Regions from separate parts of the Photobacterium japonica genome, predicted to be linked through region 2. Evidence: riboswitches for the same ligand, from Rfam matches in the RefSeq annotation. Region 2 holds a riboswitch; the other holds the start of a gene.

Region 1 (4,646 bases), on a different contig from region 2:
CGTTTTTCCATGGGTTAGATATTGATATGTTTGGATCGGTAACCTCAACGTTTTTGGCAAAAATGATCCTACTCTGGACGGAAGTAGAAGATAAATAAGCTGAAAATTCAGATAAGATTTTGCCGTGTTGGAGGCCGCTAATTGCCGTTTGTTGAATGCCATCGGCGTTACAGAATGATGACGACAATAAAGCCGCACTCCAAATGCCTATCATTGGTTTTTTAAAACGCACTCCAAAGTATCCCATTTATGGCAGAACTCTAAGTAATAAATAGTTGTTGAGCCGATGATGCTGGCTGCGAGTCATTGAGAAATGTAAGCTAAAACGGGTAATTAGAGTACGACATCAAAAGGGGGATGCGAGTTAATTCACTATAATGTGTGTGGCTTTTATGCAACGAGCGATTTGTTTAATGGTGAGGGGAAGTAGGTTGAAAAAACGCCCCACCGCAGAGCGGTAGGGGCGTGAAGTGGAAATACGTTTTAACGGTTTAGCTTACTGGCAAGATGACTCGCCAACACTTTCCCAGACAGAAGCCTTACCCGGTTCTTCGCCTTTGGTCCACCATTTGGCTTCCCAACGCTGGTTATCATGATTGACTTGCTCGCCACCTTGGTAAGCGATACCCTTGTTCCAGCCAAACTCAGCATCACTGATTAATGTCCATTGGTCGGCTGTCGCACTGGGTACATTGTTCTGTGTCCAGTATTTTGCTTGCCAAACCAAGTTATCGTGACTGACTTGATCGCCCGTGTTGTATACCGCACCGCCAGTCCATGCTGGGTAGTTACCCGCGTTTGGATCGGTAATGTCACAGTCGCCACCGCCCGTTTCTTCTTTAGGTTCAACCGTGATGCGCATCGCTGCGGTGGCATCTAATGCACCGTCAGACACCAATACCGAAACGTTTTCTTGCGTGATTTCCGATACTGCAGGCGCTTTCAGGCGCAGTGTTGCTGTACCTTGACCAGACAAAATGTCGAACAGTGGTGACACCATCCAGGTGTACGTCAGAGGTTCGCCGTCTGGATCGCTGGCTTTCGCGTTGATCGAGAACGTTGCTTCTGCTTCAACCGTCAGCGAGGCCGGTAGGGTAACCACTGGCGCTTGGTTGGCTTGTTCCGCATTGTTGTTGACCGTTACCGCGTCACGTGCCGTCTGGCCTTCAGTATCCGTGACAACGAGTGCAAACGTGTACTGTGTGTCTTCCGCTGTTACGGGTACGCGAATGGTGGCTTTCGCTTGATCGGCACCGGTAATGACCACGGCTTCACCCGTTGTTTGCGTCCACTGGTAAGTCATGACTTCTTGTTCTGGATCGTAAGATTTAGATCCATCCAGTGTGACATCAATAGGGCCCATCACTGCATGGTCAGCCCCTGCATTCGCGACCGGTGGTTTGTTTTGTGCTGGCGGTGGGGTGATACCACCGTCACCATGGCCTAAACCTTCATGCATCGCGTTCAACAGGTCGCCATTGTCCGCATCAATTTCCCACGAGAACAGACCGGCTAAGCCACGCTCTTGCACGAACTGGCCTTTTGCTTTAACGGCACGTTCGTCATCGTAGGTGATCAGTTCTTTGGTGGTAGGATTCCACTTATACGATGCTTCTGCTTGCTCATCGTAACGGCTTTCCCAGCCATTGCCAGAATGGTTATCGGCAATGTCACGGTAGTCTAGAACACCGTCTTCCCATGTGCCTTTAATCGCACCGGTTGCCTGGCCCGTCATTGGGTTATCACCCGTAATGTTGTGTACGCCTTTCCAGCCACGGCCGTATTTAGGCACACCGACAACCAATTTCTTCGGATCTAAGCCTTGTGCCAGCAGGTCGTTAACACCGCGTTCTACCGTGTGTTTTACCATTGGGTTATGGCTTGCATCGTAAATGCCAGATTGGTGGCCTAAGGTGTTCAAATCAAACGCGCCGAACATGTCATAGTTCATCAGGAAGATGTAATCCATGTATGCTTGCGCGCGGTTGTAATCTACTACGTCAATTTTCTTTACATCGACGCCGATTGCAGAGGTGAGCTCGTAAGTACGGCCGGTTTCTGCCGATAGCTCATCTAACATGGCACGCAACTCTTTCATCAGTGTCACGTACAATTCGCCATCTTTGTCTTTATCGCCCAGCTCAGGGTTAGCTGCGCCACCGCCTGGGTATTCCCAGTCAATATCCACACCGTCGAAGAACTTCCATGTCTGAAGGAATTCTTTTACCGAGTTCACGAAGACGCGGCGTTTGCTTTCGTCGTGCATGAAGTAAAACGGATCAGACAGCGTCCAGCCACCGATAGACGGCAGGATTTTCAGATCAGGGTAGGCTTGTTTCAGCGCCATCATCTGACCAAAGTTACCACGGTAGGGGTCTTGCCAGTTGTTCACGCCTTCTTGGCCCATCTGAATCGCGGCCCATGGGTCATGGATGGCGACCGCAAAATCAGGTGTGCCCGCACAGGCTTTTTGCAGAGCCGCAAAGCTGCCAGGAATTTGTTTTAGGCTATCGTTAATGCCATCTCCCCCACAGATAGGGGTGAAGCCGTACAGCATGTGAGTCAGGTTTTGTGCTGGGACTTTATTTAATGGGAATTCACGGCCGTAAACACTCCATTCAACAAAGTAAGTGCCGACCACTTTTCCAGAGGTATTGGTGTAAGGCTTGTTATTTTCTTGTAGAGCAGGAGCCAGCGGTGCCAAGTGGCTACCGTCTGTATCGGCAATCGTCAATGTGACAGATTTGCTTTCGCTGCAGCCATCGGCATTACATAACTCAACCGTCATGTCATACACGCCGCCTTTGCTGACATTGAATGTCGCGCTTTTGCTGCTGCCTTTGCCCGTCCAGACGGTTTCGCCGTCAAGCAATACGTTTGCCGTTTGTGCAGCGTCGCCGCTCCATGTCTGCCATGAAACAGTCACAGGGATGTCTTTGTGGCGCGCAACGACGATGTCTTTATAGCTTTGTGCATCACGGTTTAATTCAACCAGTGCGTAAGTGTGTGTGCCCCAATCAAGGTTAGGTGTACCGGGGGCGGCAGCGTGTGCGCCAGCGGTGGCCAACAGGCTGCCGACAAGCATAGCAATGTGAGACTTTTTCAAATTAGGCTCCGTTTATACAGAAGAAAAAGGCATGCTCACCCGTTGGCGTGTAACAGGGTTTCAGTCAAAAAACAGACCAAGGTGAGACGCGGTTTGTATAATACGAGGTCAACGAAGGAGGAGGCGTGCTCCACTTGAGGCAGTCCCGCTGTCATCGGGAATGCGGTCATTACCAAGCATTCCCCTTAGACCGGAAACTTTGCGTCCTGCATTTTCATGCAGTTTGCCGTTGTCACAAGTATTGAGGATATAAATAGCAGAATGCTTATTTTGTGCAATTTAAAATGTAGATTATGCTGCGCTTAGCGAATACGTAAATATATATTTGTGATATTGCTTCACGTAATTTAACGCATAAGCGTGTAGGTCATATAAATAGACGCGGCCAATAAATAAAAAGCGCCCTATAGGCGCTTTTGTGTATAGAACGGGGTGATACCGCACGCTAATTAGCTAGCCAGCACCATGTCGTTGTCAGGCTTCATGTTGGCGCGGCGGTTCACGTCTGCCCACACCATAGGAATAACGATAACCGCTAATGCGAGGTTAGACAGCGGAACGGCAAGCCAGATACCATCAATCCCCATCAGTTTTGGCATGATGTACAAGAACGGTAGTTGGATCAGCATGTTACCTAGCGATATCATCAGTGCTTTGCCACCTTTATCAATGGCCATAAAGTACACGGAAGCCAGCGCAAAGAAACCATCTAGGAACATGGCAAACAGGTGCAAGCGAATACCGTTTATCGTTTCTAATGCCAGTACCGGCTCATTCTGGCTGAACATGCCCACAAGGGTGTTCGGGAAAATATTCAGCAGCGCAATCGCACCCATACCCGTTAGAAGTACCGCTTTGGCAGCAATCACTAATGTGGCTCGAATTTTCTCACCTTGTTTTGCCCCGTAATAATAACTGACTGGCGGTTGCATACCGCTTGCTAAGCCTTCAGCCAGTAGGTAATACATGGTGACCAAATAACCGACAATGGCATATGCCCCGACATGGACTGAACTACCGTAGCTCATGAACAGTTTATTATGCAGGGCAACCATAAAACTGAAGTAGGCATACATAAATAAACTTGATGCGCCCAATCCTACGGTTTTGATGGCCATGTCCATATTAAAACACAGGTTACGCAGTGTTAATCGTAGTTGGGAGTAGCGCGAAAAGAAATACAGGATAGCGACCACCGTAATACTGATTTGCGCAATAATGGTGGCAATGGCTGCACCTTGTAGTGCCCACCCGAAATGTCCGATGAACAGGTAATCCAGCACAATGTTGATCACCGCACCGCCCATCATTAACCCCGTTGAAAAGTTTGGGCTTTCATCATTACGGATAAGCATCGGCAGGGCACCGGATGCAATGGTGAAAATAGCGCCCCAACTGAATACTTCGATATACGCGCTACCCATTGCCAAGGCATCACCAGTGGCTCCTTGCGCAATCAATAGGGTAGGGGCAAGCATGTTGAGCAACGCCATCATCAGTAAGCCGGCAAGGCCGATTAAACCCAATGCGGTGTACAGCG
Region 2 (8,754 bases):
CTGATGCAAGCCCAGTTGGCCTTCATCAATGCGATGCTTCTAAACTGGTTACCACAGTTTACGGCGAAAGCAAACGAACACGACAAGTTTGGTTTTTATGCCGCAGCCGCTGAAGTGCTGCTTGCATTCTGCCAGCTTGACGCTGCATTCCTTGCAGGTGACGAACAATAACCCTGACTGGCACTAGCCAGCATCCATAACACTATCTTCGTTTGCCGGCATACGGATTGCCGGCTTTTTTATGCCTGTCATTCCTAGCGAGCCCCTCTTTCACCACCGTCCTCATAGCATTGTTCAGCTTTCATCCAGCATTCATGACATTAGACTGACATTTCTCTCAATGGTATTTTATACAGTCAACGCATCAAAACATGAAACAAAAGAGCACCATCATGCCTAAAAGCCATACAGCAAGAAAGCCGTCTTCATCGCTACTGTCAACGTTGACGAAATATTCACTTCCGATCTTATTTGCCGGTGCGCTCGGCGCAGCGTTACCCGCGAACGCCAATAACACAACGGCCGAGACAGTCACGCCAGCCCCAACGGCAACCGAGCTGGCACAAGCACAGGCAAAAAAAGCGGCCGTGCATAAAATTAATGCCATCCAGCGCGATCTCACCAGCATTCGCCAGCAAGCATTAAAAAGCCACCCAGAATTGGTGAAACAAGCCAAGGCGCTGGAAACAACGTACAAACAAAAAGCAGAAGACATCGGTTATAACCCGGATGCGTTTGTCGCAAAAGCAGAAACCTTGCAAGAACAGCTTCGCGCAACCAACATGCCCGAAGAAGAGCGTAATGCGCTCGTGAAAGAATTTGCCGCAGCAAAACAGCAATTAGCGAAGCAACGTCAAACGCTGATCACCGATCCAACGCTCGTTACCTTGCAGCAAAACCTTCAACACGACACATTGGCGGCCATGAAAGCCTCCGATCCTAAAACAGACGAACTGCTGAATGAACTAAAACACCTGCTTGAAACGGTACAATAACCCTGCCCAATCGTCCTCTGTTACGTTTGTTTTGAATACACACCCTGTGAGTACCCTACTGTCTCGTAGACCGTAAGGAAGCGACAGGGTGTGTTTTAGCCTACAGACCCTCTTCACCTCACTCTTCGTCCTCTTTACTCAATAAGGCTTTCTCTTCTTCCAATATCGCCAACCAATACGGTTCCGCCTCGCACACACAACAGTCGTGCCAAATCGGCACATCATCATGCATGCTGATTTTTCGCGGGGTATCGTGCGCGAAGTGGCCAGACAGGCCTGAGGCATCAATGCATTTCACCACCATACATTCTCCCCGTGATACGCTTTGTCGTATCACTACTGTCAGTATGGCAGGCATAAAAAAAACCGGCGCAAGCACCGGTTTCTTCATGGCATGATATTGGCCTGTTACAGCTCAATCGCCTTATTCTGGCTCAACAAACGCATACCGCGGATCAACTGGAACAACCATTTGAGTACTGCGATCACCGCGATCACTGCGCCCACAAATGGCAGTACGTCCAATACGTAGTCCAGCATATCACTGTGTACCCAGTATTCAGCACCCGCCAACATACCGGTCATGGTTGCAGCCGTTACACCCAATACGACAAAAAAGGTAAAAAACATGAAAAATGAACGAATTATCGTATAGTAGTGGCTGTAACTTACGGCATCAGTGCCTTTATTCAGTTTGTAGCCTGAATAAATAATCGCAACGATACCGGAAAGAAGCAGGGTAAAAGGTGTTAGAAAACTTGCGATATAAGCAAATCGCACACCCGCTTTGTTATTTGTCGACATGATACTGTCCGTTCTATCTAACTATGGTTATTTTAATTATCACACGGATTTTCGCTTCATCAAGCTTGGATAAAACAGACGATGATCACGATCAAAGGAATCCGACAGAGTCCGCTATAATCCCCTAAAGCAACAATGCCGCAACGATGTAAAGAACTATCCCACTGAATAAATTGGCAAAAATTCATACAAAATGACATTTTCATGCGCCCTAACCCGTTCCTCTGGCGACAATTTCAATGTCACCTGCATTGCAGTATTGTACTGTTACATATTTGTTTCACACGACAAACACAGCCGAAATTTGCGTTCACAATACCCTTGCCATATTTAATTTTATCAATGAGATAGCAATAAAAAGCGGTGATTAATAACCGTTAAACAATTTAAATACAGTGGACAAATGTTGATGACTATCAACTATTCTTAGTTATTCGAGCAAGAAAGATTGCACTCTTGGCCACGGTAAGTAAAATGTGAACGCAAGCGATTACACCATGCAACTGCATGCGATGATTAAAACGAACATTGGTAATCGCTCGAAACGGAGCCGCTTTATGATGCGGCTTTTTCTGTTTCTAGTCCCTGTACCCAAAAGAGCAATGCACTTCGCAGTATTGACGCATAAGTCCATTGCTCTATTGGGTAAGTTTTCATTATTGGGTCCTCTGACCTTTTATTATTAGAAGAATAACTATGGCAACGATTAAAGATGTTGCACGTATGGCTGGCGTATCGACCACAACAGTCTCTCACGTGATAAACAAAACGCGCTTCGTCGCAGAAGCCACACAAAAGAAAGTACTTGCCGCTGTTGATGAGCTGAATTACGCCCCAAGTGCAGTCGCACGTAGCCTAAAATGTAATACAACCCGTACCATTGGCATGCTCGTTACAAAATCCACCAACCCTTTCTTTGCGGAAGTGGTTCACGGTGTTGAAGAGTACCTGTACGGCGAAGGCTACACCCTGATTTTATGTAACACCGAAGGTAACCTGGTGAAGCAGCGTGACTACTTGCGCATGTTGGCCGAAAAACGTGTCGATGGCCTGCTGGTCATGTGTTCAGATCTTGATGAGCAATTGCTGACACTATTAGAGCGCCAGAAAGATCTACCGATGGTTGTCATGGACTGGGGCCCAGAAAGCCCACACACAGACAACATTCAAGACAATGCTGAGCTTGGCGGTTATGTGGCGACGAAGTTCTTCATCGAACACGGCCATAAAGCCATTGGTTGCTTAACCGGACAAAGTGAAAAAGTGGCTTGTCGCGAACGCCTTAAAGGCTTCAGAAAAGCCATGAACGAAGCGGGCCTAACCGTGAATGAAGATTGGTTGCTGGAAGGTGATTTTGAATGTGAGTCTGCCGTAGAAGCAGCGAAAGCGTTCATTGCAATGGAATCACGCCCAACGGCCATTTTCTGCTTCAACGACATCATGGCAATGGGCCTGATCAGTACGTTCCAACAAGCGGGCATTCGCGTACCGGAAGATGTCTCTATCATCGGTTACGATAACATCGATCTGGCGCCGTACTTCTCACCACCATTGACCACTATCCACCAGCCTAAGCGTCGCCTAGGTAAGAGTGCGGTTGAAATCTTGATGCAGCGTGTGAAAGATAAGACACATGCCACACAGGTATTTGAAATGATACCTGAACTTGTGATCCGAAAATCAGTCCGCGATCTTAATCAATAAGGTCAGCTCGCGAAAAGTGCCGCTTTTTGCATTGAACCACGAAAGCGAAGGTCTTGGGCCTTCGCTTTTTTTGTCCCGTTTTTAGCCGAAAGCACGCTTAAGAACGACACAAAAAAGCTACCACGAGCAGATTATAAGACCAAATAATGGGAGCAATATCACACTTTTAAAAATGGGAGCAAGGTCAAATTTATTAACTAAGATATTCTCTTTTTTGTCACGAACAAGGCAAACCACTCGAAAGATTGGGACGCAAAGCCTCCGGCCTAAGAGAAACAAATACACACTGTTTGTTGCTTATGGTAGCGGGGTTGCCGATGGATATAGCAATTACTGTCAGAGCTCACCCCACCTATTCTCTGACCGTATCAAAGACATGCTTTGCTATTCTAGAATCCTCGCTTGTTGACGGTTGACGCTATTAACAACTATCGAGAAAAAGCATGGACAAACCAGTACTTAAAGATTCACTACGTTTATTCTTTGGCGCATTTGAGAACGTGAAGTCACGCTCTATGTTTGGCGGATTTGGTATATTTTCTGGCGAAACCATGTTTGCACTTGTCGTCAATGACAAGCTGCATTTACGCGCCAATGCGGCCAATGAAAGAGAATTTAAGCAAGCTGGCCTCACCCCGTATATTTATAAAAAGCGCGGCTTCCCTGTTGTGACCAAACATTACGCCATTCCAGATGAATGGTGGCAGGATACAGCGCAGATTATCGCACAAGCAGAGCGTTCACTGGCTGCCGCGCAGGTTGATAAAGAAACAAAAAACACCGCAGGCCCTGAGCGTATTAAAGATTTGCCAAACTTACGTCTTGCCAACGAAAGAATGCTAAAGAAAGCCGGTATTATTACGGTAGATCAACTACTTGAAGCCGGTTCAATTAACGCATACAAAGCGCTACAAGACAGCCACTCCGGCAGTGTCGGCATCGATATGCTGTGGGCGCTTGAAGGGGCGATTTGCGGACGCCATTGGTCTGTCATCCCACAAGACCGCCGTTCAGAGTTATTGGCTAAATTACGCTAAAATAAACACGTTATATATAAATAAGAGATCTTATGATCTCTTATTTATATTTCTATGATTATAACCTGCCATCACGTCTTGCATTGACAAAATACTGTCAACAAATGCCAAACATTGAATTACCTCCCAAACCTGCTGAGAAACATCTACGCCCTCTTCCAATACCGACATTCACTTGTAAAATGGCTTTTATCCAAGTGACCTCAAGGTTATCGTTTCAATCAATAGCATTGCAACTTATCTCATGGGAATAATTATCCCGTTTTGACATCCCTTGGGTATATATGTCGTTAAAGGGGCCACCATGCATTATTCCAAGCCATTTCCTGGGCAAAGTGAACACATGTTCAAAGATAAATTCAGCAAATGGCCACGTATCATGCGTGCATTAGTGTTATTAAGCCTGCTGCCTCCCGCCCTGCTTATCCTGCTTGTCCACCAGCAATTGGCGCCCGTGAGTGCGCTGCATGATGTATTACTTGCCGTCACGGTGCTTAACGTCACACTGCTCGTGTGGGGACTGGCACTAAAAATTCGTGCCCGCAAATATTGGTATCGCAGCTATCATATCGGTAAAACGATGGTACTCGCCGCTATCCCTATCATGGCCTGTGGTTACATTTTTCTCACTGAGTTACCCAAAAGTGAACTGCTTGCGCAACCTACCTCGCGGACTGTGCAATTAACCATCAACTAGTGCCACCGTAGACGTTTTTTTTACTTTTTCTGAAATTTATTCTGCTACCTCAAGGTCTTTGTGTCATAACTCCCTGATAATTTCGGTAATATTACGGCTTACTCTCAAGTAATATGGCCTATCCGGTTGCTCATTCACTGACACTCAGACAATCACAGAGGTTACCTTGCGCATTTCAGCTAAACGCCGCTACTCCATTCTGATCAAGCCACTACTTTGGCTGCAGCAACGCCACTACGGTAAGGTACTCAACCCAGCCCTGCTGTGGGGACGCAAGCCTACCCTGTTTTGGTTAGTGGCCGGTTTTTTTGGCTATCTTGACCGTAAACACTCACCGTTAACGCCTGTGCTGCGTTCTTTGGTGTGTGTGCGTGTATCCCAACTCAATGATTGCGCTTTCTGTGTGGATGCCAATGGCATGAAACTGGCAGAACGCTGTGACTCTGAAGAAAAAATTAAAGCCCTTGCCCATTGGCAACACAGTGATCTTTTTACCCCGCAAGAGCAGGCCGTTTTGCACTACGTAGAAGCGATGACGATCACAGGAATGCGCGTGACTGACGAAATGCTTGCCACGTTAAAACAAGGGTTTGATGATGATGCTATGGTTGAGTTAACCGCGCTGATTGCCTTTCAAAATCTCTCCGCGAAATTCAACACCGCGCTTGATGTCCCAGAACAGGGATTTTGTTCGTTACCCATTCAACCTAATGCGACCCAACAGGCTAATCGCCCAACCGCAAAGGATGAACACTAGGAGTATCTATGAACAGAAAAAAAATCGTGGTGGCAGGCCTTGTTCTGTCATTGATCGGCCTGTGGATAGGCTTCGATCTCGGCCAGTACTTCACGTTAGCCCAAGCAAAAAACCAGCAAGTAGCCTTGCAAGACACCATTGCCTCGCACCCACTGCTGTCTAGTCTTCTTTTCTTCGCGCTCTATGTCACCATTACCGCCTTATCCGTTCCAGGGGCGGTCATCATGACCTTATTAGGCGCGGCCTTATTTGGCTTCTGGTGGAGTTTATTACTGATTTCGTTTGCCAGTACCCTTGGGGCAACCTTGGCCTTTTTGTTCAGCCGCTATATTTTGCGCGATTGGGTACAGCAACGTTTCGGCCACCGCTTGGCCGCGATCAATACTGGTATTGAAAAAGAAGGGGCGTTTTACCTCTTCACCCTGCGGTTAATTCCAATCTTCCCGTTCTTTCTCGTCAACCTGCTGATGGGGCTAACGCCGATCAGTACACGACGTTTTTATCTGGTCAGCCAGATCGGGATGCTCGCCGGTACCGCAATTTACATCAATGCCGGCACCCAGCTGGGTCAAATCGACACGCTAACGGGGATTGTATCTGCCCCTGTGCTGATCTCCCTGGTGTTGTTGGGTCTGTTTCCTCTTATCGCCAAAGCAGTTATGACATGGATAAAACAGCGCCGCGTGTATGCGCAATGGAAAAAACCCGAGCATTTTGATCAAAACATGGTGGTCATTGGTGCGGGTGCCGGCGGCTTGGTCAGTGCCTATATTGCCGCCGCAGTGAAAGCCAAAGTCACCCTGATTGAGCGCCACAAAATGGGGGGGGATTGCCTAAATACCGGTTGTGTGCCATCCAAAGCACTGATCCGTGCGGCACATACGATGTCAGAAATCACCAAAGCCCACGAATTTGGCATTACCACAGGCCCTGTGACGGTAAATTTCCAGCAAGTCATGGCCCGTGTACATAAGGTGATCAGCAAAATTGAACCGCATGACAGCGTCAGCCGCTATACGGACTTGGGGGTGAATTGTATTCAAGGCGATGCCACGGTCTTATCCCCATGGGAAGTAGAAGTGAACGGGCAGCGCATTACCACCCGTAATATTGTGATTGCTACCGGTGCCCGCCCACTGGTACCCCACATTCCCGGCCTTGATACGGTCAATTACCTGACGTCTGACTCGATTTGGGGATTACGCGAGCAACCCAAGCGCTTGTTAGTGCTCGGTGGCGGCCCCATCGGTTGTGAATTAGCCCAGAGCTTTTCGCGTTTAGGCAGTGAAGTCACCTTAGTAGAAATGGCCGATCAGGTGATGATCCGTGAAGACAGCGATGCAGCGGCAGTGGTGGCGAATAAGCTGGCCAAAGATGGCGTGAACATCAAAACCGGCCATAAAGCGGTTTCATTCTCCTCATTCACGAATGAGCAAGGCCAACAGATTCAACAAGCAGCGTTGGAAGACAGCAACGGGCAAATCGTAGAAATCGAATTTGATGCCGTCATGGTGGCACTCGGCCGCGTCGCTAACGTGACAGGCTTTGGCTTAGAACAACTCGGAATCACCACCACCGAACGTGGGACTGTGGCAGTGAATGACTACCTGCAAACTCAGTATCCGAACATCTTCGCCGTGGGTGATGTCGCCGGTCCATTTCAGTTAACCCACGCGGCCGCGCACCAAGCTTGGTATGCCGCCGTAAACGGGCTCTTTGGCCAATTTAAAAAATTCAAAACCGACTATTCCGTATTACCTGCAGTCACCTACACTGCGCCGGAGCTTGCTCGCGTCGGGCTTAACGAAAAAGACGCTATCGCCAAAGGCATCGCGTTTGATGTGGTGACCTACGGCATTGATGATTTGGATCGTGCCATTACAGATGGCACCGATGAAGGCTTCATTAAAGTGCTTACGCCAAAAGGTAAAGACACGATTTTGGGGGCGACGATTGTTGGCCATCACGCCGGTGAACTGTTGGCTGAATTTACCCTTGCGATGCGCCACGGCTTAGGCCTGAATAAAATTTTAGGCACGGTCCACCCTTACCCCACCATGAGTGAAGCTGCTAAGTACACGGCAGGCGAATGGAAAAGGGCCAACGCCCCTCAAGGCTTATTGACATGGGTGAAGAAATACCATGACTGGATGCGCCATGAGGCAAAGCAACCTGATACTCAGCCGCCGCAAGCTCACACCCAGTCCACATCCGCCTCCACGGCAGATGTAAAACAAAATACGGAAGCCAAACGGGCATAATGACGCACAGGGAATGTAAACCGTAATGAAAAAGACACTGATGAAACTGGCACTGGCCAGCCAATTGGCTCTCGCCGCACACGCGGCGTGGGCAACCACAGACAATACCGCTCACGTTACCGCCCTCACCTCCCAACCGTGGGTTGAGATCGAAAAACAGGCCTTCGGACAAACTGTGTACTTTAATGCATGGGGTGGCAGCCAAGAGATCAACGATTACCTGCGCTGGGCCAGTCGTCAGCTGAAGTCACAATATGGCGTTAATCTCAAGCATGTCAAAGTGGCAGATATTGCAGAAACCACACAGCGTTTATTGGCTGAGAAGACCGCTGGAAAAAACAATGGCGGCAGCGTGGATTTGGTGTGGATCAATGGTGAGAACTTCCGTTCGATGAAGCAAAGCCACTTACTGTATGGCCCGTTTGTGGAAAACTTGCCTAACTGGCAGTCAGTCGATAAAACACTGCCGATTGATCGCGACTTTACCGAACCGACAGAC

The links. Region 2 has a riboswitch for cyclic di-GMP ahead of L4C36_RS10130 (TfoX/Sxy family DNA transformation protein). Riboswitches for the same ligand answer to the same signal wherever they lie in the genome.
Region 1: linked by a shared signal. The riboswitch ahead of L4C36_RS12855 (glycosyl hydrolase family 18 protein) and the one ahead of L4C36_RS10130 (TfoX/Sxy family DNA transformation protein) in region 2 are both predicted to bind cyclic di-GMP.

What each region holds. Positions count from the first base shown of each region.
Region 1 is NZ_JAKJSN010000030.1:307-4,952, forward strand. Features, by position in the region: gene L4C36_RS12850 (hypothetical protein) at 1-247, opposite strand, end outside; gene L4C36_RS12855 (glycosyl hydrolase family 18 protein) at 497-3,106, opposite strand; cyclic di-GMP riboswitch class I at 3,242-3,344, opposite strand; gene L4C36_RS12860 (MATE family efflux transporter) at 3,556-4,646, opposite strand, start outside.
Region 2 is NZ_JAKJSN010000022.1:66,184-74,937, forward strand. Features, by position in the region: gene torD (molecular chaperone TorD) at 1-171, shown strand, start outside; gene L4C36_RS10110 (hypothetical protein) at 393-995, shown strand; gene L4C36_RS10115 (hypothetical protein) at 1,114-1,299, opposite strand; gene L4C36_RS10120 (hypothetical protein) at 1,404-1,799, opposite strand; gene L4C36_RS10125 (substrate-binding domain-containing protein) at 2,496-3,503, shown strand; cyclic di-GMP riboswitch class I at 3,721-3,822, shown strand; gene L4C36_RS10130 (TfoX/Sxy family DNA transformation protein) at 3,947-4,540, shown strand; gene L4C36_RS10135 (hypothetical protein) at 4,845-5,237, shown strand; gene L4C36_RS10140 (carboxymuconolactone decarboxylase family protein) at 5,404-5,994, shown strand; gene L4C36_RS10145 (dihydrolipoyl dehydrogenase family protein) at 6,003-8,255, shown strand; gene L4C36_RS10150 (ABC transporter substrate-binding protein) at 8,281-8,754, shown strand, end outside.